DNA from 3 places in the Paenibacillus sp. NPDC057886 genome. Region 3 is predicted to be linked to each of the others. Evidence: predicted binding sites of a transcription regulator. Region 3 holds the regulator's gene; each other region holds the start of a gene.

Region 1 (7,591 bases), on a different contig from region 3:
TTCCCTTTTAAGCCTGACCACGCGTTTAGCGCGGTCGGCACCTGTTTCCGTGTGCAGAAATGTGCGTACACATCTCCGGCTATGAAATTGGTGACCAAGCATATAGGATAGATTGTATAATGATGCAATCGTCGTATACTTGCTCTTATGCTACCAATCATAGACGATAACCTACGGGCTTGCAACATATAACATTAATCCGATCGGAAATAAAATAGAACCCTATGAAACCTTGGTTTATTGCCAGATTGAATTCTTAAAAAAACTCCTTAAAATGAACCCAATCATCGCCCACGCTAATGCTTGATTCAACCCAATAAAAAAACCGTTACCATGCATCTAACTGCATGGTAACGATTGTCTGGCCAGCCATCGTTGCACCCACATCGATGATGCGCTGATTACGACTGCCGCGAAAAGGAAGAGACACATCACGCTCAGCTGCGATATAAGGCCCATCGATAATGACGTCGCATAGCCGGGATAACTCCGCCCGTGACGGGTCTGTAATCAGCTCTTCATATACAAACCCCGTGTAGGCCCATACGGTCAGATTAGGCCGAGCGGTCCGAAGCTGCCGAACCCAGGAGGTGCACTCTGCGGCAGAGAAAAAAGGATCACCCCCGCATAAGGTAACCCCTTCCAGCAAGGGGTGCGAAGTCACTTCATGTAAAATCTGCTGCTGCCGCTCCGCCGTGAAAGGTTCACCTGCCCGGAAGCTCCACGAATCGGGACTGAAACAGCCCGGACAGGCATGTCGGCATCCGCTGATGAACAACACAGCACGCAGGCCCGTACCTTCATTCACTGATTCCGGGATATAACCATACAGATTCACCGATGCTTCACCCGGTCTCGCACTTCGGCCTGCTTCGCCGTATTGAAGCGTACTTTATAGTCACCGGTCAGATATCCCGTCACCCGGCGCAGTCGCTGGAAATGCACGTGGTTTTCATGAGCTTCACATCCAGGACATACATCTCCGATGACGCCCTCATAGCCACAGGAAGGACAGCGATCAATCGGATGATTAATGGAGAAATACCCGATGTCCTGGGCCAGCGCGTATTGCACGATTCGTTGGAAAGCTGCGGTATTGGCCCTTACATTCCCGTCGAGTTCGACATAAGAGATCGCCCCGGCATTACATAATGAGTGGAAGGGAGCTTCCAATTCAATCTTACGATAGGCAGGAAGGGTATGATAGACCGGGATGTGAAATGAATTGGTGTAGTATTCCCGGTCATTGACCCCAACGATGCTGCCGTATCGCTCACGATCAATCTTGGTGAATTTGCCGGATAGACCCTCGGCGGGCGTAGCAAATAAAGTGATATTCAGGTTATGCTGCTCACTCATCCGGTCACAGAACTCTCTCATCGTACGAATAACATTTAGAGCTTCACGATGTACATGGAGGTCTTGTCCATGGTGACGGCCATATAGAGCGGTCATACATTCAGCAAGCCCGATAAAACCAAGGGATAACGTACCATGCTTCAACAGGTCGGCTACCGGTTCATTCGGAGCCAATTGTTCACCACCTTCCCACACTCCTTCCCGCATCATGAAGTCCGATGCTTTGGCAGGCTGGTTCATCTGAATTCGATACCGGTGCAGCAGTCCATCCGTAGCATTGTGCATGACGGATTCCAATGCCGTATAGAAGCCCGCCCGGTCAGCGATGGCTCTTGTTCCCTGGCAGATCCCATATCGAATGCCGAGCTTGACCAGATTGATGGTATTAAAGGACAGGTTCCCTTTGCCGCTCTGACGATTGCGTCCGAAGCGATCAGCCAGTGTGCGTGTCCGGCATCCCATCGTCGCAATGATCGTATCGGGATCTTCCGGTTGATAATAGGGCAGGTTGAAGGAAGCATCCACATTGACAAAATTCGGATACATGCGCCGTGAGGAACAGGTCACAGCGAGCCGGAACAGATCGTAATTCGGATCTCCCTCAGATTGGTTAATTCCTTGCTTGCACTGGAAAATATGCTGTGGAAACACGGGAGTTTCCCCGTTACCGAGTCCACGAATGGTCGCTTCCAGCAACGACCGGGACACGAGCCGACCTTCGGCTGAAGTACACAGTCCGTAGTTCAGTGAAGTGAAAGGAATCTGTCCGCCAGCACGGCTGCTCATGGTGTTCAGGTTATGAATCAGGGACTCCGCAGCCTGTTCAGTCTCCAGTTCCGTTTCTTCACAGGCAAAGGCAAAGGTTCGAGGACACTTCTCCTTTGCTTCATCGCTATCCAGATGCAGCTGCTCATCGTCAATTCGGTCATTCTCCCCAAACAGCCGTTGTCCCTTCCGATAATGCTTACGGAACGAACGCTTCACATAAGGAGCGAGATCCCAGTCGATTTTATTGGCGGATACGCCGCCGTACTGGCTGTTCTGCTGGGATTGAAAAATAATGGCGACGAGTGCCATGGCAGACATGATCGTCTGTGGTGTACGAACCGAACCGTTGCCGGTGTTGAATCCGGAAGCCAGCAGCCGGTCAAACGGGATAAAGATACAGTTGGTCGTTCCAAGAGCATATTGATCCAGATCGTGTACATACAGATCTCCGTTCTCCACAGATACAGCGAGCTCGTGAGGCAGCACATGACGCAGAGCATGCCATTTGGCGGTCTCCGAACCGAGCCTGCTCATCTTGCCGCTGAACGAGTCTCCGTTCAGATTGGCATTCTCCCTCAGCGTATCTCCGTCTTCAGCACCAATAATTCGTCTTCCCAGGTCAGATAGCAGATCGGATGCCGGTGGAGAGGCATACTCAAGCATGTTCATATCGGTTCCTCCTAAATAATGAAATTGAAATTGTATAGGGATAATGTCCAATCATTGAACACTACATGTAGAGTTTCTTTATCCATTTATAAACTATATATTGTTATTTGGGTGTGATAATGATCACATGTGAGAGGTTGATCGACTGTCGTGATTTATAGCCCTGAATGATAAAGGTTTTCAAAGCTGGAGGGTAAGCGTATAATTTCTATTTACCATGCAAGTACAGTTGACGATGCTTGAAACAAGGATAGAAAACCTTATATATGTATAGGTTGTGACAGCTGTTTCGGAACTTTTGAACCCTCGTTAATCGATTGAATCATACTGTGGAATACGGATTTGAAATGCAGCTAAGACAAGAGGGGTGAGTCATGGGAACGGTAAGCATTACAAGGGGCTTCTATGAAAATATACAGGAAGCCGCGTCCCATATTGTAGACGTATTAAGCGGAATCTTAAAGGTGAACACCATCTTCGTTGCTACGAATGATGGCGTGACCAATGTTATTATGGAGGCTTTTAACCGCGAGGAAGAGTTGATTGCCAAAGGTAGTGAACTTCCATTTGAAGCGTCATATTGCAGCCTGGTATTAAGAGATAAGGGCAGCAGTCTGATCATCACGGATACATGTGAACATCCCCTTACGAAATCCATGGACGTAACAAGCGGACTGGGCAATCGTTTCTTTGTGGGGATTCCCATTATGCGGAGGTCCGGGGAAACGTTCGGCACAATCTGTCTGATGGATGATCCTGATTATGTGATCAGTGAAACGGATATGAAAACACTGCAAGCGATGGCCGTTTTTCTCGGGTATGTCGTGGATCTGGAAGATACGCTGCAAGTTCAGGAACAGAAGCTGAGTGATTCGGAGCAACTGCAAGAGCAATTGCAGGCAGAGAAGGAACGTGCGGAGTCTGAGGCGATGACCAAAACGCAGATGCTGTCGCTGATGAGCCACGAGATTCGTAATCCCCTGAACGGCATTCTGGGATTAACGGACCTGATGCGCACACCGGATATGTCGGACGAGCAGACAGAATATGTGAATATGATTGAAACCAGCGGTAACATTCTGCTCTCCCTGCTGAATAACATGATGAGTTTTAACGTCAATGACGCAGGCCGAACGGTCGTACACGATGATCCATTTGATCTGGTAGCCACGATTGAGAATACCGTTTATCTCTATGCTGGACTGGCGCTGAGCAAGAACATTGAGCTGGGATTGAACCTTGATCTGAATGTGTCCCAGGTTTTCGTTGGGGATGAAATTAAGATCGGACAACTATTGGCCCATGTCATTCAGTATGCTCTAGATTCAACACGGACAGGCTCGGTATTGGTTACGGCAACTGTAGTTGGTGGAGATGCAGAGGAAGCGGGTACGCTTCAACTCCATGTGAAGTACACCGGACGCATGTTGTCATCGGACAATAAGCGTAGATCATTTAACAATTTGGACGGAAATATTAGTACACAGAAGCTGGTGGGAACCAATCTCGGTTTGGCGGTTAGCCAGAACCTTGCCATCCTTATGAACGGCCGTATTCAGGTGCATGGCATGGGGGACAGGGAGACTGAATTTGAGATCAGGCTGCCGCTCCGCAGACATTGGGAACTGCCTCAGCTTGCCAGTATTCAGCATCGACTGAAGGGCAAAAAGGTGCTGCTTGCCAAGGACCCTGACATTCTGCAAGGGGCCTCTTCACTGATGCGCAGATGGGAGATGGATGTGCATATGACCTCGGTTACGACCGAAGCGTACGACTGGATTCAGGAGGGCTTTAAGCCTGATGTGGCCGTTGTGGATATGGGACTGCTGGAGGGTGGTGCTGTGGATTTTGTACACAAGCTGAAACGTCTGGTTACAGATTCACCGGTCATTGTTCTGATTCCGTATGGCATGCATATCGATCCGCATGAAGCGGAAGTCTTCGATGCGGTCCTGACCAAGCCGGTGAAGCAGGCTGATTTGCTGAATGCGTTAAGCATCATTGTGCATTAAGAACATGAGAAAATATATTAAATTAGGCGCACCTGTCACGGGTGCGCTTTATGTTGTTATTTTGAAAGAAGAGGATCCTCGAACAAGCAGCTCCGAGTCGACTTTAAATACACGTTTGTCCTGAAACTCATTCGTATTCATCGTGTCAATCATCTTCTCCATAAGAATGGCCCCCATCGTATACTTGGGCTGGTTCACCGAACTTAGCGTAGGATGGATGTATTTGCTGATTCTATTGTTGTCCACACCTACGATAGCCAATTGCTCGGGGATGCGTATCCCGTATTCCGTACATGCTTTGTACACGCCTAGCGCCATTTCATCATTAGCCGCATACACAGCGGTGAAGGACAAGCCTTTGTTAAACAGTCTTTTAATGGCCTCGTACCCGCCTTCCTCGTTGAAGTTCCCATTCTCAATCAGCTCGGGACGGAACGGAATCTGATGTTTGCGCAGGGCCTTCAAATAGCCTTCAAGCCGTTCATAGCTATCTATCGCTTCAGGATAACCGTTTAAGAAAACGATATTTCGATGTCCGGCCTCAACTAGATGCTGAACAACCTCCTGGGAGAATTTCACGTTGTCCGTGTATATACACGGGATCTGATCATGTTCGATATATTTGCCAACGATGCCAATGCGATACCCCTTATCTGCAAGCTGGAATAATTCCTCATCCGCCAGCATGGGAGTGATAATGATGACACCATCAATGGTCCGATCCAGCAGCAAATTGAGATAATCGACTTCTCGCTCTTTCAGGTTATGGGCATCACATATAATGACCTTGTAATGGCGGGCGTAGGCGATGTTCTCAATGCCTTTGATAATTTCCGCATAATAGGAGTTGTTGATATCCGGAACGATGACGCCAATGGTCATGGTTCTCTGTGAACGAAGGTTCTTGGCTGCTGCGTTGGGATGATACCCCAATTGCTCGATGGCGCGCATCACCTTATCTTTGGTCTTGGTGCTAACTTTGCTGTGCTGATTAATGACCCGCGATACGGTTGCCGGGGACACGCCTGCAATGGCAGCTACATCAATGATTTTGACATCCATATTCTTCACAACTCCAAATAAGTGATTGACAATTAATTCAAATTCATTATAATTCCAATTGAAAACGATTACAAGTTATAACCGATTGAAACAATAATTGGGGATAGTGGAGGAATAAAGGGCTTAATATTGAATAAAATGTAATCGATTTCATTACCCTTCAGTTGTGATAATAGCGGAGCCATCCATGGATCTTACCCTCGTATACCCGCTGTTTCTATAGCATTACCGTTACCCGTCGTGCGTGCTGCATCCTGGTTCAGTCATACCTCAAGATATGACCATTTAAGGGAGGCGTCAACATGTTGAAGAAGAGCACTATCATGCTATTGTGCAGCTGTCTGCTGCTGGGACTGCTGGCTTCGGCCGTAGGTTCACCGAAGGCCAGCGCGGCTTTTGGATCAGGTGATTTCCTGAAGGCTAATGGGACGGTTGTTCGTAAAAATTCGGGTACAGGCAACGTGGTAAATCTGCGGGGAACAAATTTGGGTGGCTGGCTGTTGCAGGAAGAATGGATGACGCCATCCGGGGCGGTAGATGAGTACACGCTGCGTCGCACGTTGACGAATCGTTTTGGAGAATCGGGTGCACAGAGCCTGATCAATGGATATCAGGACAACTGGATTCAGGCTGGCGATCTGGAAAACATCAAGAACTGGGGCATGAATGTTGTGCGTGTGCCGATCTATTGGGAGGATTTTATGAACACCAGCGGTGTCATGAAACCTGATTCGGTTACGTTCCGCAAGCTGGATTGGCTGATTGATGAAGCGGGCAAAAGAAATTTATATGTGATTCTTGATCTGCACGGGGCTCCGGGAGCAGCCTGTCCATGGCACTCCTGCGGTCAGGAGAATTCCAACCAACTATGGACCAACTCTACATACCAGAACTGGACTATTCAGATCTGGGAACGGATGGCAACACGTTACAAAGGCAACCCAACTGTTGCCGCGTACGACCTGCTTAATGAACCTCTGGTAACCATGGGAACGGGTGAAAATGCAGCTCAAATCAAGCAAAAGATGGATTTCTATGACCGGATGTACAAAGCCGTCCGTGCCAAGGATGCTGATCACATGATCATTATCGCGGCATTCTTCGACTGGTGGGCAGCTTCACCACCAACAACCTATGGCTGGACGAATGTGATGTATCAGACGCACCATTATCAATTCACGGATTATAACAATTGGGATTTGACCAATTCGGAGATGGATCGCTGGCTGAAGGATATGGCGTCCTATCAGAAGAATTGGAACGTCCCGGTGTTAGCAGGCGAATTCTCGTTTGGTCAGGATGATCTGACCGAGAAGTGGCTGTCCGGTCTGAATGCACTGAATGCTTCATGGACGAACTGGAGTTATAAGGTTAAAGGGGGCGGAACCTGGGGCTATTACAATAATAACAACAATCCGGCACCGAATCTGAATACGGACAGCGCGGCAACGATTGCTTCAAAATGGAGCAAGTTCACAACGGCGAACTTTGCCTCTAATACTTCGTTCCAGAATGTGGTCAAGAAACATACGGGAACGGCTCCGTTTACAGAGACATGGTCCAGTCTCAAAGCCAACGCCAACGGCACTTTTGTCAGCGCAGAGAATGGCGGTGCAGATTCACTGGTAGCCAATCGGGATACTGCCGGACATTGGGAGCGGTTCAAGATCATCCAAAATTCGGATGGAACGGTATCCTTCCTGTCGATGAGCAACATCAAA
Region 2 (7,591 bases), on a different contig from region 3:
GGATCGTATCCAGAAGGGTTAAGCCTCCCAAAACTTTCATATAAGCGTCTTTTTCTATATCACTGAGCATGCCCCAGGTCATTTTATCATCGGATAAAGGAATCTCGTCATCGGTCCAAAATTGCATAATATTCTGATTCCAGAACATCAAGGTGAAATCATCATCCGCTCGATTCCAGTTCACAGCTTGAATTGCCGGCATGTTATATCAAACTCCAATCGTAATACCCCAAAGGGAATTTTGTTTATATTGAACAAGCAATGCATTCTTCCATCGTCAGTTTGTTGGTTCTTGTATAATATAGAGATTTCAACCCTTTATGAGCAGCATACAGGTAGCAGCGAGCCAATTCTCGCGTGGATACATCACTGTTTACATGAAGAATGGTTGAAATCCCCTGGTCCACATGCGGCTGAATCTCCGCAATCAAGTCAATTACCTTGAATTGATCCATTTGATACGCCGATTTGTAATAGAAGACGTTATCCTTTTGCAAATAGGGCATTGGATAATACGTGGTTGAATTGGCATAGGTCCGTGTCTCAATCTGTTCCACGATGGGCATTACACTGGATGTTGCGTTTTGGATATAAGAGATGCTGGCCGTTGGAGCAATAGCCATCCGATAGGCATGATAGAGACCCTTTTTCATCACTTTAGCCTTAAGCTGCTTCCAATCCTCGGGAGACGGAACAGCAATGCCTTTAAACAATTTCTGTACTTTGGACGTGTTAGGACGGTAATCCGTAGTCACATAACGATCAAAATATACCCCGGTCGCATAATCCGATTGTTCAAATCCATAGAACCGTTGACCCGTTTGCTCTGCAAACTCCATACTTTTCTCCAGAGAATGATAATTCATGGTCATAAAGAAGGTGCGTACAAAATCTTTGGCTTCCGAGCTTTCATAAGCAATCCTGTTTTTGGCTAAGTAACCGTGCAGATTCATGGCACCCAAGCCAACGGAATGCATTTCGGAATTGGCTTTTGCCACACCGGGAGCATTGGCAACATGTGTCATGTCGCTGACGGAGGTCAGTGCGATCATGCCCTCATGAACGGATTCCTTGATCTTGCCACTCTCCATAACATTAACAATATTGAGGGAGGCCAGGTTACAGCTGATATCTTTACGGATAATATCCGGTTGACCATAGTCTGTAATTTCAGAAGTCTCCTGAAGTTGGAAGATCTCTGTGCAGAGGTTGGACATTTTGACTTGTCCTACGTTTTTCAAGGCATGTGCTTGATTGGCATTGGTTTTATTAATGATGTAGGGATAGCCGGATTCAAGTTGAGTCATCGCTATTTTGGTCAGCATATCCCGCGCGTTCAACGATTTTTTCTTCTTCACACGATCGTCAGCCAGCAACGTATCATACATCACATCCAGATCCATATCATCCAAGTGTGTTCCATACGCTTTATAGACACTATAAGGTGCGAAGAGGTACAGGGGCTCATTATCTTGAGCCAGCTTATAAAAACGATTGGGAACAATAAGTCCGATAGAGAGAGTTTTCAGCCGGATTTTCTCGTCCGCATTGATCTTTTTGCTATCCAGTAGTTCCATAACGTCCCAACCGAAAATATTATAGTATGCTGCGCCAGAACCTTTACGTTGACCCATCTGATCGGCGTAGGAGAAGCCATCTTCCATCAGCTTGAGAACAGGTGTAATGCCTTTAGCAGCACCTTCAACACCTTTAATGACTTCGCCACGAGCACGCAACTTCGAGAGATTGACAGCCACTCCACCACCGATTTTCGATAACTGCATACAAGTGTTTAGTACATAGTTTATGGAGTTCAGTGAATCATCCATTTCAAGCAGGAAGCAAGAAACCAGTTCACCGCGCCGACTTTTTCCCGCATTCAGAAAAGTGGGGGTTGCGGGTTGAAGACGCTGCTCCATCATAGAACGAGACAGCAAACAAGCCGTATCAAAGTGTCCTTGACCCAAATGAAGTGCTACGGCTGCTACTCGGTCCGCATATTGCTCTAGGTATGTTTTTCGGTCATATGTTCTCAACGCATAATCGGTGTAGAACTTGGACGCTGCCATATAGGAAGGAAAGTGATATTGATAGCCGCGCGTAATTTCAAACACCGTTCTAACTTCATCGGTTGTATAGAAAGCATAGAAATCCTCGTAATAATCATGATCAATCATGAAATTGATTTGATCATCAATGTTGGCAAACGCCATACTTTTATCTTTGATTTCTTTCATAAACTCCTCTACAGCCTCTTTATCCTTATGTAACTGGAAGAAGCCATCAGAGTCGCGCTTTAGCAGCATGTTATTTAATTCAATATGACGCAATGCGGCTCACCTCCTGTTCAAAATACTCCACGTCTCTCTTGGAACCCGATAATTCAAATTTACTAATAACCGGAACGTTATACGATGCAGATATCAAATCTGCACTTTTGGCAAAACGCTCACCCCAGTTACGGTTACCGCTGGCGGCCACGCCAATCAGGTATGCAGAGTTTTTTTGCAAAAAAGAAGACACCTTATCAGGTATCTGTCCAAAACCTGTTGTATATGTCACAAGTACGTACGGTTCATCAATCGTCATTTGATTCTGAATCTGAACAGCCGGCAGTTGAAGCTTGGAAATAAACCTCTTAACGTTCCCGGTTATCGAATCATACACAATTAGCACTATCATTTCCTCCTTGACAAATGAAAGGTGATCAAAAACAAACACTATATATAGATTACTTCCTTAATTTTATATCAATATATAGGTTTGTCAAATGCTTATCGGTATCAATTTTGTGAAAAACCGGATGAATGGGCTCTATTACTAGGTTTCAAAAATTTGTGGCTTAGTAGATATCCATATTCAAAGACACGTTATTTGGTGCATGAAAGAATTATGATTGAAAGCTGTCACCGGCAAGACATAAGCCTGAACATAATCGTTCATACATTGTCTACAATTCAGAGATAGATTATTAAAGGCATGGCTCTATGGAGTCATGCCTTTTGAGTACGTTGAAGGTATGCTGATTACATCAAGTTCACTCACTGGGAGGCTTTATAAAGAGAAACTAAGAAAATGACCCGAATATCAAAGATTTGGAGGTAAGACATGAACGGGACCCTGCAGCAAAATAGAATATTGATTGTAGATGATGATAAACGGGTCCGTGGACTTCTTCGAATGTATTTGGAGAAAGAACAATTTATCGTTGAGGAGGCTTCGCTGGGCTGGCAAGCCTTAAGCAAGCTTCATCATGACTCGTATGCCATGATCATTCTGGATTGGATTCTCCCCGATATTAAGGGGATTGAAATATGCCAATATCTACGGACCAACTTAAGCATACCCGTCATGTTTCTGACAGCCAAGTCAGAAGAGGGGAATCGGCTTGAAGCTTTCAAAGCCGGGGCGGATGACTTTGTCGTGAAACCGTTCAGTCCGAGGGAAGTTGTGCTGCGCATCAAAACCATGATGGCTCGTTATAACGGATTAATTAAACCTGCGCCAAAAGACCATTCAGCAAGCGAGGTGTTGATCTCCTCTATTTTAATCAATCCTACTTCCCGAAGAGTCACAGTAGAACATGAGGAGATTCATATGACTCCCAAAGAATTTGATTTGCTTTATCATCTGGCGACACACGCAGAAATCGCATTCTCCAGGCAGGATTTGCTGAGAATTGTTTGGAAAGTGGAGGATGAGGAAGATCTGGATTATCGAACCGTGGATACCCATGTGAAACGGTTGCGGGACAAACTATCCGAGCATGTGCCGAATCGGGAGGATCTGATTCAAACCCTGTGGGGGTTCGGTTATATTCTTCGTTTGCCTCACTGATTCTTATCTTGAAGTTCAGGAGGGGAATATGTCTTATAAACAAATCAAGTGGATGATCTTGCTCATTCCCACCTTAACCGTTGGTCTCTGGGAATATGTACGACATCAGTTTCTACTCCCCTATATATCAATGGATTTGGGCAACTGGCTTACGCCAGTCATTGTATATGTAGTGAGTATAACGTTGTTAACTCGGTTATTTCTCATGTTGGAACGAATTCAAAAAGAGCTGGAGCATGAGCGTGAAGCCAAAGCCGCATTTGAATCTCGCGAAAAGATGGCCAAGGAGCTCCATGATGGAATCGCCCAATCCCTTTTTTTATTATCGGTGAAAGTGGGGCGTTTAGAGGAACAAGCCAAGCAGGATCAACAGTTGGACGATGTGTATTCGATCAAAAAAACGGTTCATGAAGTCAACCGTTATGTGCGTCAGGCCATTGCCGATTTACGTTATGATCCTAACGCTAATTATGCCTTGGCTATGAACGAATCGGTCACACTACTTGGTCAAATTCGAAGAATTGCCAAAGATATCCCCGTCCGAATCGAACTGGATTGGAGCATCCCGGATGATGCATTTACTGAGAAAGAGAAAGTAGAACTGCTCGCTTGTATTCGGGAAGCTCTTTTTAATATTCAAAAGCACGCATCTGCTTCCCAAGGATGGATTCAGGGAAACGGGCACAAGAAGTGCTGGAATATTACGATTCGAGATAATGGAAAAGGATTTGAGATGAATCCCTTTGAACGAAAGGATCGATATGGGCTGAAAATCATGAGAGAGCGGATGCATGAACTGAACTTTAACATGCAATTCCGAAGGGAGCAGCAGCTTACTGTTGTCGAATTTACAAAGGATGGTGAGATGTTATGAGCCATACTCGCGTACTTGTTGTAGACGATCACGCTCATGCGAGAGAAGCCATATGTGAAATTTTATCCATGGATCCCGGCTTCGAAGTGATTGGCGTTGTGTCGGACGGTCAACAGGCGATTGATTATACAGAACAATGGCTTCCCGATCTAATTCTCATGGACATTCAGATGCCGATTATGAATGGCCTTGAAGCAACTCAACGAATCAAATTAGCCTTTCCTTATGTGAAAATTGTCATGATTACCGTCTCGGATGATGTACTCCACCTTCTGGAAGCGTTGAAGCGGGGAGCTCAGGGTTACTTGCTCAAAAACCTTGAACCGTCCATGTGGCTGGAATATCTTCATTCCATCGTTACAGAAGAAGCCCCATTGAGCCGCGAGGTGGCTTACCAAATCCTGAAGGATGTCTCCCTCACGGAGAAAAAAGAACCTGACGTTCCACTAACCACAAGAGAAAAGGATATTCTGTATGGCGTGGCTGCAGGATGGACCAACAAAGAAATCGCTGTAAATTATACGATCTCAGAGTATACGGTCAAGAATCATTTGAAAAATATTTTGCAAAAACTGCAGGTTCAAAATCGCGTTCAACTGACACGTTATGCGCTGGAGCAAGGGCTTATTACAGACCACAATCGTCTGTAATAAGCCTTTTTTACTATCCGAGCGTTCTTTCTGTTTTTATGTTAAGTGGATGTCCTTTTTTCTGCTTTTCACCACAATGACCTCACAAATTGGACACAAAACTCCCAGCTCTATAGCCAGATTGAGCTATATGGTAAAAATTTGTTTTTATGTACACTATGAGCAGTGTGCTTCATAAAGGAGGTTATGATGTTAAACGGACGGATTGTCCTGGGCATGTTGCTGCTTATAGGGATACTGGCGATCCCGCTCTCTTACCCGCTTGACACTGCAAACGCTGCTCCTGAAACCAAAGACGCTATTCCACTCCAGCCAATCATTGATGGTTCTAGACCCGGAGAAGTGCTTGTGCTTGAGCCTGGTATTTATTCTGGTCCCGTAAGTATAGACAAGAATATATCCATTCGGGGGGACTCATCCGTAACGGTATTGAATACGGAAGCTGAATCCACGATCACCATTCGTTCAGATGGAGTGACTTTGCAGGGGTTCACGGTTCGACACTTAACCAACGAACCTACTGCAGCGATTCAGGTTGAAGGAGATCGTGTAGAGATCACGGGCCTGGATATTCAGAGTCAAAGTTTCGGAATCGTGCTGCGCGGTTCCGTCGATGGGCTCATACATAGCAATACCATTTCATGGGCTGGACCGGAATCTGCTTCCAGTGGTCAAAAGGGGAATGGCATTGATCTGTACAATTCACATCGTACACACATCGAAGACAACAAAATTACGGGAATGCGGGACGGTATCTATCTGGAGAACAGTCGCAATCTTACGGTCAAGGCTAACACGCTGTTACATACCAGGTATGGCATTCATTGTATGTATATCGATGGTTCTTCTGTTGTGGACAATTTGGGGGAGAACAACAGTACCGGGGCCATGGTGATGGGTGTCAAGAATACGGTTGTATCGGGAAATTCCTTTCGTAAACAGAGCGAAAATGTGCATTCACAAGGGATTTTGTTGTATGACGTACAGCAATCCTCGATTCATAACAATGTCGTGGAAGGCAATCGAGTCGGCATGAACATTGCCGAATCCTCAGGAAATGAAATTCGCGGCAATGCGGTGCTCCGGAATTTCATCGGAATTCAGCTCGTTCTTGCAGAGGATAATCAGTTTACCAGAAACCAATTTGTTTCGAATGTGATTGAAGCTTCAGCGATGGACAGCCGGAACAATGAGATGAAGGAAAATTACTGGGATTCCTTTCAGGGTCTTGACCTGAACAATGATGGAATCAGTGAACTATCCTATGGGATTAATCCTTTTTATGAGCAAGTGGTTAACCGAAATTCAGCCTACCAGCTTTTCTTTCAATCTCCAGGCATGATCTTTATGAGCAACTTGTTTACGGAAGGCAAGGCAGAGTGGACAAGCGACAGATCACCGTTAATGAGTATGGAAGCGGAATCACAGACGACGAATACAGATACACAAGCGGTTAAAGAGACAACTGGGGTTTGGATCATCGGATGCATTCTGCTGGGTATGGCCACTTTTATTATGATCAAAATGGGGGTATTACGAAAATGAGAATGAAAACACATTGGAAAACAGTTATGGTGCTTCTCTTTGGGGTACTGTTACTAACAGCTTGCGGAAAAAAATATGAGGCATTGCCCATCAATGAAGACGTGGACATCTGTGCCATTTGCAAAATGCAGGTGAAGGATGATGCCTATGCCACGCAGCTTACCACGAAAGACGGTAAAAATTATAAATTTGATGACATTGGTTGTATGCACCAATGGAAAGAAGAGAACGGAACAGATAATATCGGGATGGATTTTGTTCGTGATTATAATGACAAGGAATGGATTGAGTACAGCAAAGCCACTTATGTATATGATACTTCACTGCGTACACCCATGGCTTACGGCATCCTCAATTTCAAGGATAAACCATCTGCCGAAGCATTTGTTGCCGAGCAGGGTGTGGGAACGATCATGACCGCTGAAGACCTCGCCTCCCACGACTGGAAACAAAACACAGAGATGATGGATATGATGGGTGAGCATGGGCATTCGGAAGAAGGAATGAGTGAAGGCGTGCATGAAGAAACACATGGGGAAAGTGAATCAACGGAAGATTCAGGCCATAAGTAAATGACCAATAAAGATGGTGATGCATGATGGGAGATATGTTACAAGTTGTACGACGAGAGATGAAAATGGGATTTCGCAACCCTTGGGCATATTCATTTTTGATTCTTTTCTGC
Region 3 (7,591 bases):
GACTATTCGCAGATTGAACTGCGGGTACTCGCACATATTTCAGATGATGAGCGGCTGAAGGAAGCTTTTGTTCAGGACATGGATATCCATACGAAGACGGCCTCCGATGTGTTTGGTGTGAAGCCAGAAGAGGTGGATGGAGACATGCGTCGTTCTGCTAAGGCGGTTAACTTCGGTATCGTATATGGGATCAGCGATTATGGTTTGTCTCAGAACCTGAATATTACGCGTAAAGAAGCAGCGCAGTTTATCGATCAATATTTTGAAGTATTCCAGGGTGTGCGCCGATATATGGATGATATTGTGAAGGAAGCCCGTCAGGATGGTTATGTCAAAACGTTGCTGGAACGCCGTCGTTATCTGCCAGAAATCAATGCAAGCAACTTTAATTTGCGTTCCTTTGCTGAACGGACAGCGATGAATACACCGATTCAGGGAACTGCGGCAGATATCATCAAGCTTGCCATGGTACAGATGGATGAAGCACTGCGTGAACGCAAGCTGAAGAGCCGCATGCTGCTACAGGTACACGATGAACTTGTATTCGAAGTGCCTGCGGATGAGCTGGAACTGATGAAAGAGCTGGTTCCTTTGGTGATGGAGAAAGCATTGGAGCTGTCAGTGCCGCTGAAAGCGGAAGTCAGCTACGGAGAAAACTGGTACGAGGCTAAATAATAGATCCCAAGCGGGTTTTCCGTTATTTGACAAAATATTTTTCAACTGTTTTCGACACAAGAAGGGGTCCCGCTGAGCGCCATCTTCCGTTATAATATAGGGGAGGTGAGAACATCATGCCGGAATTACCGGAAGTCGAAACAGTCAGAAGAACATTGAATCAACTTATTGTTGGCAAGACCATTGACTCAGTTACCGTTAGCTTGCCGCGGATTATTCAGCGGCCGGACGACATAGATGCATTTGCAATGGAACTTGCGGGACATACCGTAATCGGTGTGGAGCGCAGAGGCAAGTTTTTGCGTATTTTACTGGACGGGCTGGTGCTTGTCTCCCATCTGCGGATGGAAGGACGGTACGGGGTGTACCAACAGCATGAGGAAGTGGAGAAGCATACCCATGTCATCTTTCACTTTACCGATGGTACAGAATTACGTTACAAGGATGTCCGTCAATTCGGTACAATGCATCTCTTCAATACAGGAGAGGAACTGGTATCCAAGCCTTTGTTAAAACTGGGGCTGGAGCCGCTTGATCCTGCGTTTACCGTAGCTGCATTCCGTGAGGCTGTTGGCAAACGGACGACCAAAATCAAAGCCGTGTTGTTAAATCAGGCATATGTGGTCGGCATCGGGAATATTTATGTGGACGAGGCTTTGTTCCGCGCAGGTATTCATCCGGAGACCATTGCCAAGACATTGACAGAAGCCCAGTTAACCGTGCTGCATGAAGCGATCGTGGCTACGCTGCAGAATGCGGTGGATGCAGGCGGATCCTCCATTAAGTCCTATGTCAATGGACAGGGCGAGATGGGAATGTTCCAGCATCAGTTAAAAATATATGGACGCAAGTCTGAACCCTGTGCAACTTGTGGCACATTAATCGAGAAAAGCGTAGTAGGCGGTAGGGGCACGCATTACTGTCCGAAGTGTCAACCGCTGCTCTAAATCGGTGATGGGTTTGGCAGCATGAACGAAATCGTCAAATTGTAGCACCCTTGGATTCCTCCCTCCATATACTGATATGGCAGAAATAAGCGGGCGTATACCCATACTGGCAACCGTCAGTTGGAACGAGTTCCGCACAGGGGAGGAATCCGGGGTGCTGCATCATTTTATTTCATTACTGGCGCTTGCTTTGGCGCTTAGTTTAGATGGTTTTGGAGTCGGGATTACATATGGGCTGCGGAGGACTAAAATTCCGCTGTTATCCATTGTCGTCATTTCCATCTGTTCGGGTATGGTTATTGCATTATCCATGCAAGTAGGTGTGCTTCTGTCTCATGTCGTATCTCCGGACGCGGCTTCGATTGTCGGAGCGGTTATTCTGATCGGTATTGGCGCATGGTCGTTGCTGCAACTCATTCGAAAACGGGGCAAGGAGCAGCTGGAAACGGACAATGGAGTGGGTGAGGAAACAGGAGCAGGAACAATCCGCAGTGGTACGCAAGCCTCACAAGAAGCTCAGTCGAAAGGCAGGAATCAGGTGCTCGCGCTGGAGCTTGAGCCATCTGCTTCTGGAGGATCTTTGGAACGAATGGTCTTTACACTTGAGCTGCGGAAGCTGGGTGTGGTTATACAAATCCTGCGTAGCCCTTCGAAGGCGGATATGGATAACTCGGGAAGTATTTCCGTCCAAGAAGCGATGTGGCTTGGTATAGCTCTTTCTCTGGATGCTTTCGGTGCAGGATTGGGGGCAGCATTATTGGGATTCCCGACTTTGTGGACAGCATTAGTTATTGCGTTGTTTAGTGGGGCATTTCTGTCACTGGGCATGAAGGTTGGATTACGCTTTGCTGCTCTGCGTTGGATGCGAAGATTATCTGTGCTACCTGCGCTTTTATTAATGTTTATGGGAATAATGAAGTTGTTGTGAGGTGAAACAATGAATATTGGCTTAACCGGCGGGATCGCGACAGGCAAAAGCAGTGTGTCCACCTTTCTCGCCAGTAAGGGAGCGTTGCTCATTGATGCAGATGTTATTGCCCGGGAAGTAATGCTGCCCGGGCATCCCGTTTTGGCTGCGGCTGTTCAGCGGTTCGGACAAGCCATATTGAATGAGGACGGAACACTGGATCGGAAAAAGCTGGGCAGTATTGTGTTTCAGAATCCAGAGGAGCGCAAGGCACTGGAGGCTATTACACATCCTGCGATCCGCAAGGAGATGCGCGAGCGCGCTGCTGAATATGAACATAAACATCCGGACAAGCTGGTCATATCCGATATTCCGTTGTTGTACGAGTCAGGGCTGGAGGATGGCTTCGAAGAAGTGATGGTGGTATACGTCCCGAGGTCTGTACAGCGGGAACGACTGATGAGCCGGGATGGAATGACGGCGGAACAGGCAGATGCCCGTATAGACGTGCAGATGGACATTGAAGAGAAGAAGCAGCGTGCTGACGTGGTTATTGATAACAGCGGCTTGTGGTCAGAGACGGAGCAGCAAATCATTTTATTTTTGCATCGTAAGGGACTATTATGAGATTGCTGCGTAAGAAACGGGTATTGTTGTTGATGTTTGTGTCTTTTGTATTGGTGCTGTTCCTGAATACCAATTGGATGTCATGGTTCTATCCGATTCATTATAAGGAAGAGATTCGTGCCCAGTCTCAGAGTTATGAGGTCGATCCGTTTCTCATAGCTTCCATCATCAAGGTGGAGACCAATTTTAAGACAAGCAAGGAATCCAAGAGAGGTGCCATCGGGTTAATGCAGCTGATGCCCGACACCGCGAACTGGATTATGGAGCAAGCCAAAATACCGGGCACCTCACTGGAAGAATTGAAGCACGAGCCTGAAAGGAATATCCAGTTGGGTACCTGGTATCTACGTAATCTGTCAGATCAATTTGATGGGAATGAAGCGGCTATGATTGCTGCTTACAATGCAGGTCCTGGCAAAGTGAACTCATGGCTAAGAGATGGCGTATGGGACGGTTCTTTCGAAACTGTCAAAGATATTCCGTTTGGTGAAACCCGGCACTATGTACAACGCGTTATTTATTATTATAATCAATATGTAAAGATCTATAATACGTTCTAAAATAAGACACTCTGGATTCATGGTCTAAAATAAGTAGAAGCACCGAGCAGACCGGTTATTCACCGGCCGCTCCATGCTCCTCTGTGTACCGTATTACGATGCAGATATTATTGGTATTGACCTGCCAATTGCTGTTCTGCAATTGTTACCAGACGCTTCGTGATGTATCCACCGATCGAACCGTTCTCGTAAGAAGTCATGTTACCTTGGTATCCGTCTTGTGGGATGCTGATTCCGAGTTCTTGAGCAACTTCATATTTCAGTTGTTCGAGAGCTGCGGAAGCTTTAGTTACCACCAGGTTGTTGGAGTTGCCATTGCTTTGGGCCATTGCTGTTCACCTCCTCGCGGTTGGTAAAAGTATTATGTGCCCTCAATACGATTTTCATAACTAAATGAATTAGGCAATTTATGGTAAAAAGTAAAACATGGGAAGTGATCTGATTTGAAATGTCCTTACTGCGCCTATCTGGGCACAAAGGTGCTTGATTCAAGGCCGGCCAATGAATCGAAATCGATTCGCCGTCGTCGTGAGTGTGAGCAATGTAGCCGTCGATTTACAACTTTTGAAATGGTGGAAGAAACGCCGCTAATCGTCATCAAAAAAGATGGTAGTCGCGAGGAATTTAGCCGGGACAAGATTCTCCGTGGCCTGATTCGTGCTTGTGAGAAGCGTCCGGTTTCTGTAGAGACGCTGGAGATGATGGTATCCGAGACAGAAAAGGCCCTGCGGAATACAGCTGATGCTGAAGTCGAGAGTCGCCAGATTGGCGAGCTGCTGATGGAGCAGCTGTTTCCCGTTGATGAAGTAGCCTATGTACGCTTTGCTTCGGTTTATCGTCAATTCAAAGACATCAATATGTTCATGAAAGAATTAAAATCTCTTTTGTCCAAAGAAGACATCGAGGAGTAATGAAGCAGGAAAGGAGAAGAGCATTCTGGGGTTACGGTCATGTGTTCCAGGTAAAAGGTTGTTCTTCTCCAATTATTTTGGTTTGTAAAAAAAATATTGACAGCAAAAGCTGTATTTTATATGATATAGGAGTCGCCTGCGGAACATTGCAGAGTTTGGACAACATGTTAGATTCATAATTTGGGGCCTTAGCTCAGCTGGGAGAGCGCATCGCTGGCAGCGATGAGGTCAGGGGTTCGATCCCCCTAGGCTCCACCAAAATAGTAAATGCGCGCAGTTCCTTGGAACTGCGTTTTTTGTTTTTGTATGAACATACGCTGATAGAACGAAGAAAGTGCGTTTCGCAAGAACGTTCGATAATTTACTGAACGAGAACTCATAATGTTATATAATAGCAAATAACTGGACGAGCATTTTCTTGCTACATAATTTGAACTCATAGTTTCTACAAAGTGCTGTACCTCGCCAATACTGATAAAGAAAAAGAAAGTCAACCGAAGGAGGGTATAGACAATAACAACAAAATTCAAGAACTATAATCGCCGAGACGATTGTCAGCAAGAAACCAGTCGATGTGGGTTTCGAAACTCGGCATACCTGGACGCTAGCTATCTTGACCGCTTGGATCAAGCGACAGTTTGGCCAGTCGTTAACAGAAAAAGGTTTATCTAAGTTACTTACACTGCTTGGACTTATCTACACCAAAGATACATAAATACTTGCCCACCCAAACCCGGCTGAGCAAAGAGCATTTCGTGAGATCACGCTCCCAGCACTGAAAGAGCAGGTCATGCAAAGAAAAACAGATCACTTACTATTTAAAAACGAGTCGATGATTCGTGCATGTCTGCGCTGCAATACAACTGGTTTCTCAAGGGGCAACAACGAAAGATCCCAACATACAGCCGCCATGAAGGGGCTAAGTTGCTTGCTGTTGTTAACTACGAAATGGGACGTGTTACACATCAGGAGGTTGAAGAGTGTGACACCGCTGCGTTTAAAAGGTTCCTCGAACGTGTGCTGTAAGAGTACCCGACAGATGAACTGGTCATGGTGATCGATAACGCTCATATCCATCACTCAAAGCAGTTACACTACCTTTTCTCCAAAAGCAGGAACGATTAAAGCTCGTTTTTCTGCCGAAATATAGTCCGCAACTGAACTCTGTTGAGGGACTATGGAAACGGCTTAAGCAGTACGTCGTTAACCATGTTTTTTTTCAGCAAATTCTATCAAATTCGAAAAAATGTCACTGTTTCATGAAATAAATTAATTTATCGTCAACCAGAGTCATTGATCGGCTTCTAACTTGAATATTAGAATCTTCAGTTCATCTTATATAAGTTCGACGGAGTTGAGCTTTTTTTGTGTAAAATTTGTTCGGAACGTTCTATTCGGGTTGGAATATCGCGGTGAATCCTAACTTAGAGAGTGGGTAACAGGATATGTATAAAACAAGAATAATAAGAAAGTTATTTATGGGTGTAATCATTTTAAGTTTGCTGCCATTGTACTTATTTGACAAGGCGTTTGCCGCCACTCCAACAGCCACCATTGTTGTAGCTGACGAACTTCTGACTTCCGGAGAAACGTCATTGGTAACGATTACCTTTTCAGAAGCGGTGACTGGGTTTGACCTTGCTGATTTGACAACAGGTAGCGGCATTCTTAGTGAATTAACAACTTCTGACAATATCACCTATACCGCAACTCTCACGCCGCCTCTAAGCAATCGCAGCGGCCCCTTCCATATTTCGCTCAATCATTCAGGTGTAATTGCCGCAGGCAATGTGGGGAGTGGAACCACCGTATCTAACAATTACTATGTCGACACAGTTATGCCTTCCGTTACAAGTGTATATATTCCTAGCAATGGCACTTATGGTGTAGGAGAGGACTTGAGTTTTACAGTGAACATGGACGAGATCGTGGTCGTAACGGGCATTCCAACAATCTCGATAGTCGTAGGAGCAACGACTGTATATGCGACCTATGCAGGCGGTTCGGGGACAAGCGCGTTGCAATTTAGATATACCGTCCAAACTGGACTATCTGATAGTAACGGGATTACCATAGGAGCCTTGTCACTGAATGGCGGATCAATTAAGGATGAAGCAGGCAACGCTGCAGTATTAACGCTTAATAGCGTGGGCAGTACGGCGGACGTGCTAGTAGATGCAATCCCCCCAACGATATTAAGCGTATCGCCGACATCGGGTCCGACGACCGGAGGCACAACCGTCACGTTGACCGGTACGAAGTTCTCTGGGGCAACCGCGGTGATGTTTGGTGCAACGGCGGCCACGTCCTTTACCATAAATTCGGAAACGTCAATCACGGCAACTGCTCCGGCGGGTAGTGCAGGAACCGTAGACGTAACAGTAAAGAGACGAAGTGGCACATCAACGACATCGGCGGCGGATCAGTATACGTATATAGCCGCGCCAACGATCACAAGCGTGTCGCCAAAATCGGGAACGACGTTCGGAGGCACGACCGTCACGTTGACCGGTACGAATCTGACCGATGCAACGGCGGTGAAGTTCGGTGCAACGGCGGCGACGTCCTATACGGTGAACTCGGCGACACAAATCACGGCCATCGCCCCGGCGGGTAGTGCAGGAACGGTAGACGTAACGGTAACGACGCCGGGCGGTACATCGGCGACATCGGCAGCGGACCAATATACATACCATGCCGCGCCAACGATCGCAAGCGTGTCGCCAACATCGGGTCCGACGACCGGAGGCACGACCGTCACCTTGACCGGTACGAATCTGACCGGGGTGACTGGGGTGACGTTCGGCGGAAGGGCGGCGACGTCCGTAACAGTGATTTCGGCAACGCAAATCACGGCGACTGCTCCACCCGGCACGGCGGGAGCCATAATTATCGCGGTGACGACACCGGGGGGCAGCGCAACGTTGACGGGCGGCTACACGTACTTCGTGGCCGCGCCGACGA

Evidence for each region. Region 3 encodes NrdR, which represses ribonucleotide reductase genes. Its sites were predicted from a motif close to AACACNATATATNGTGTT; they were not measured.
Region 1: a site for NrdR is predicted at 2,854-2,871, ahead of ACFVQB_RS08390 (anaerobic ribonucleoside triphosphate reductase). Genes of this name have one in related genera too.
Region 2: a site for NrdR is predicted at 2,717-2,734, ahead of nrdI (class Ib ribonucleoside-diphosphate reductase assembly flavoprotein NrdI). Genes of this name have one in related genera too.

The regions. Positions count from the first base shown of each region.
Region 1 covers NZ_JBHVMZ010000002.1:278,448-286,038, reverse strand. The annotation lists cobalamin riboswitch at 1-60, opposite strand, end outside; gene nrdG (anaerobic ribonucleoside-triphosphate reductase activating protein) at 329-838, opposite strand; gene ACFVQB_RS08390 (anaerobic ribonucleoside triphosphate reductase) at 835-2,796, opposite strand; gene ACFVQB_RS08385 (hybrid sensor histidine kinase/response regulator) at 3,171-4,808, shown strand; gene ACFVQB_RS08380 (LacI family DNA-binding transcriptional regulator) at 4,857-5,870, opposite strand; gene ACFVQB_RS08375 (cellulase family glycosylhydrolase) at 6,173-7,591, shown strand, end outside.
Region 2 covers NZ_JBHVMZ010000005.1:914-8,504, forward strand. The annotation lists gene nrdF (class 1b ribonucleoside-diphosphate reductase subunit beta) at 1-202, opposite strand, end outside; gene nrdE (class 1b ribonucleoside-diphosphate reductase subunit alpha) at 246-2,330, opposite strand; gene nrdI (class Ib ribonucleoside-diphosphate reductase assembly flavoprotein NrdI) at 2,317-2,676, opposite strand; gene ACFVQB_RS17305 (response regulator transcription factor) at 3,109-3,837, shown strand; gene ACFVQB_RS17310 (sensor histidine kinase) at 3,866-4,711, shown strand; gene ACFVQB_RS17315 (response regulator) at 4,708-5,361, shown strand; gene ACFVQB_RS17320 (right-handed parallel beta-helix repeat-containing protein) at 5,548-6,906, shown strand; gene ACFVQB_RS17325 (nitrous oxide reductase accessory protein NosL) at 6,903-7,478, shown strand; gene ACFVQB_RS17330 (ABC transporter permease) at 7,505-7,591, shown strand, end outside.
Region 3 covers NZ_JBHVMZ010000001.1:93,514-101,104, forward strand. The annotation lists gene polA (DNA polymerase I) at 1-675, shown strand, start outside; gene mutM (DNA-formamidopyrimidine glycosylase) at 792-1,622, shown strand; gene ACFVQB_RS00430 (manganese efflux pump) at 1,777-2,550, shown strand; gene coaE (dephospho-CoA kinase) at 2,560-3,156, shown strand; gene ACFVQB_RS00440 (lytic transglycosylase domain-containing protein) at 3,153-3,716, shown strand; gene ACFVQB_RS00445 (alpha/beta-type small acid-soluble spore protein) at 3,824-4,045, opposite strand; gene nrdR (transcriptional regulator NrdR) at 4,160-4,627, shown strand; tRNA gene ACFVQB_RS00455 (tRNA-Ala) at 4,810-4,885, shown strand; gene ACFVQB_RS00460 (winged helix-turn-helix domain-containing protein) at 5,202-5,342, shown strand; gene ACFVQB_RS00465 (transposase) at 5,471-5,653, shown strand; partial or broken gene ACFVQB_RS00470 (transposase) at 5,746-5,895, shown strand; gene ACFVQB_RS00475 (IPT/TIG domain-containing protein) at 6,106-7,591, shown strand, end outside.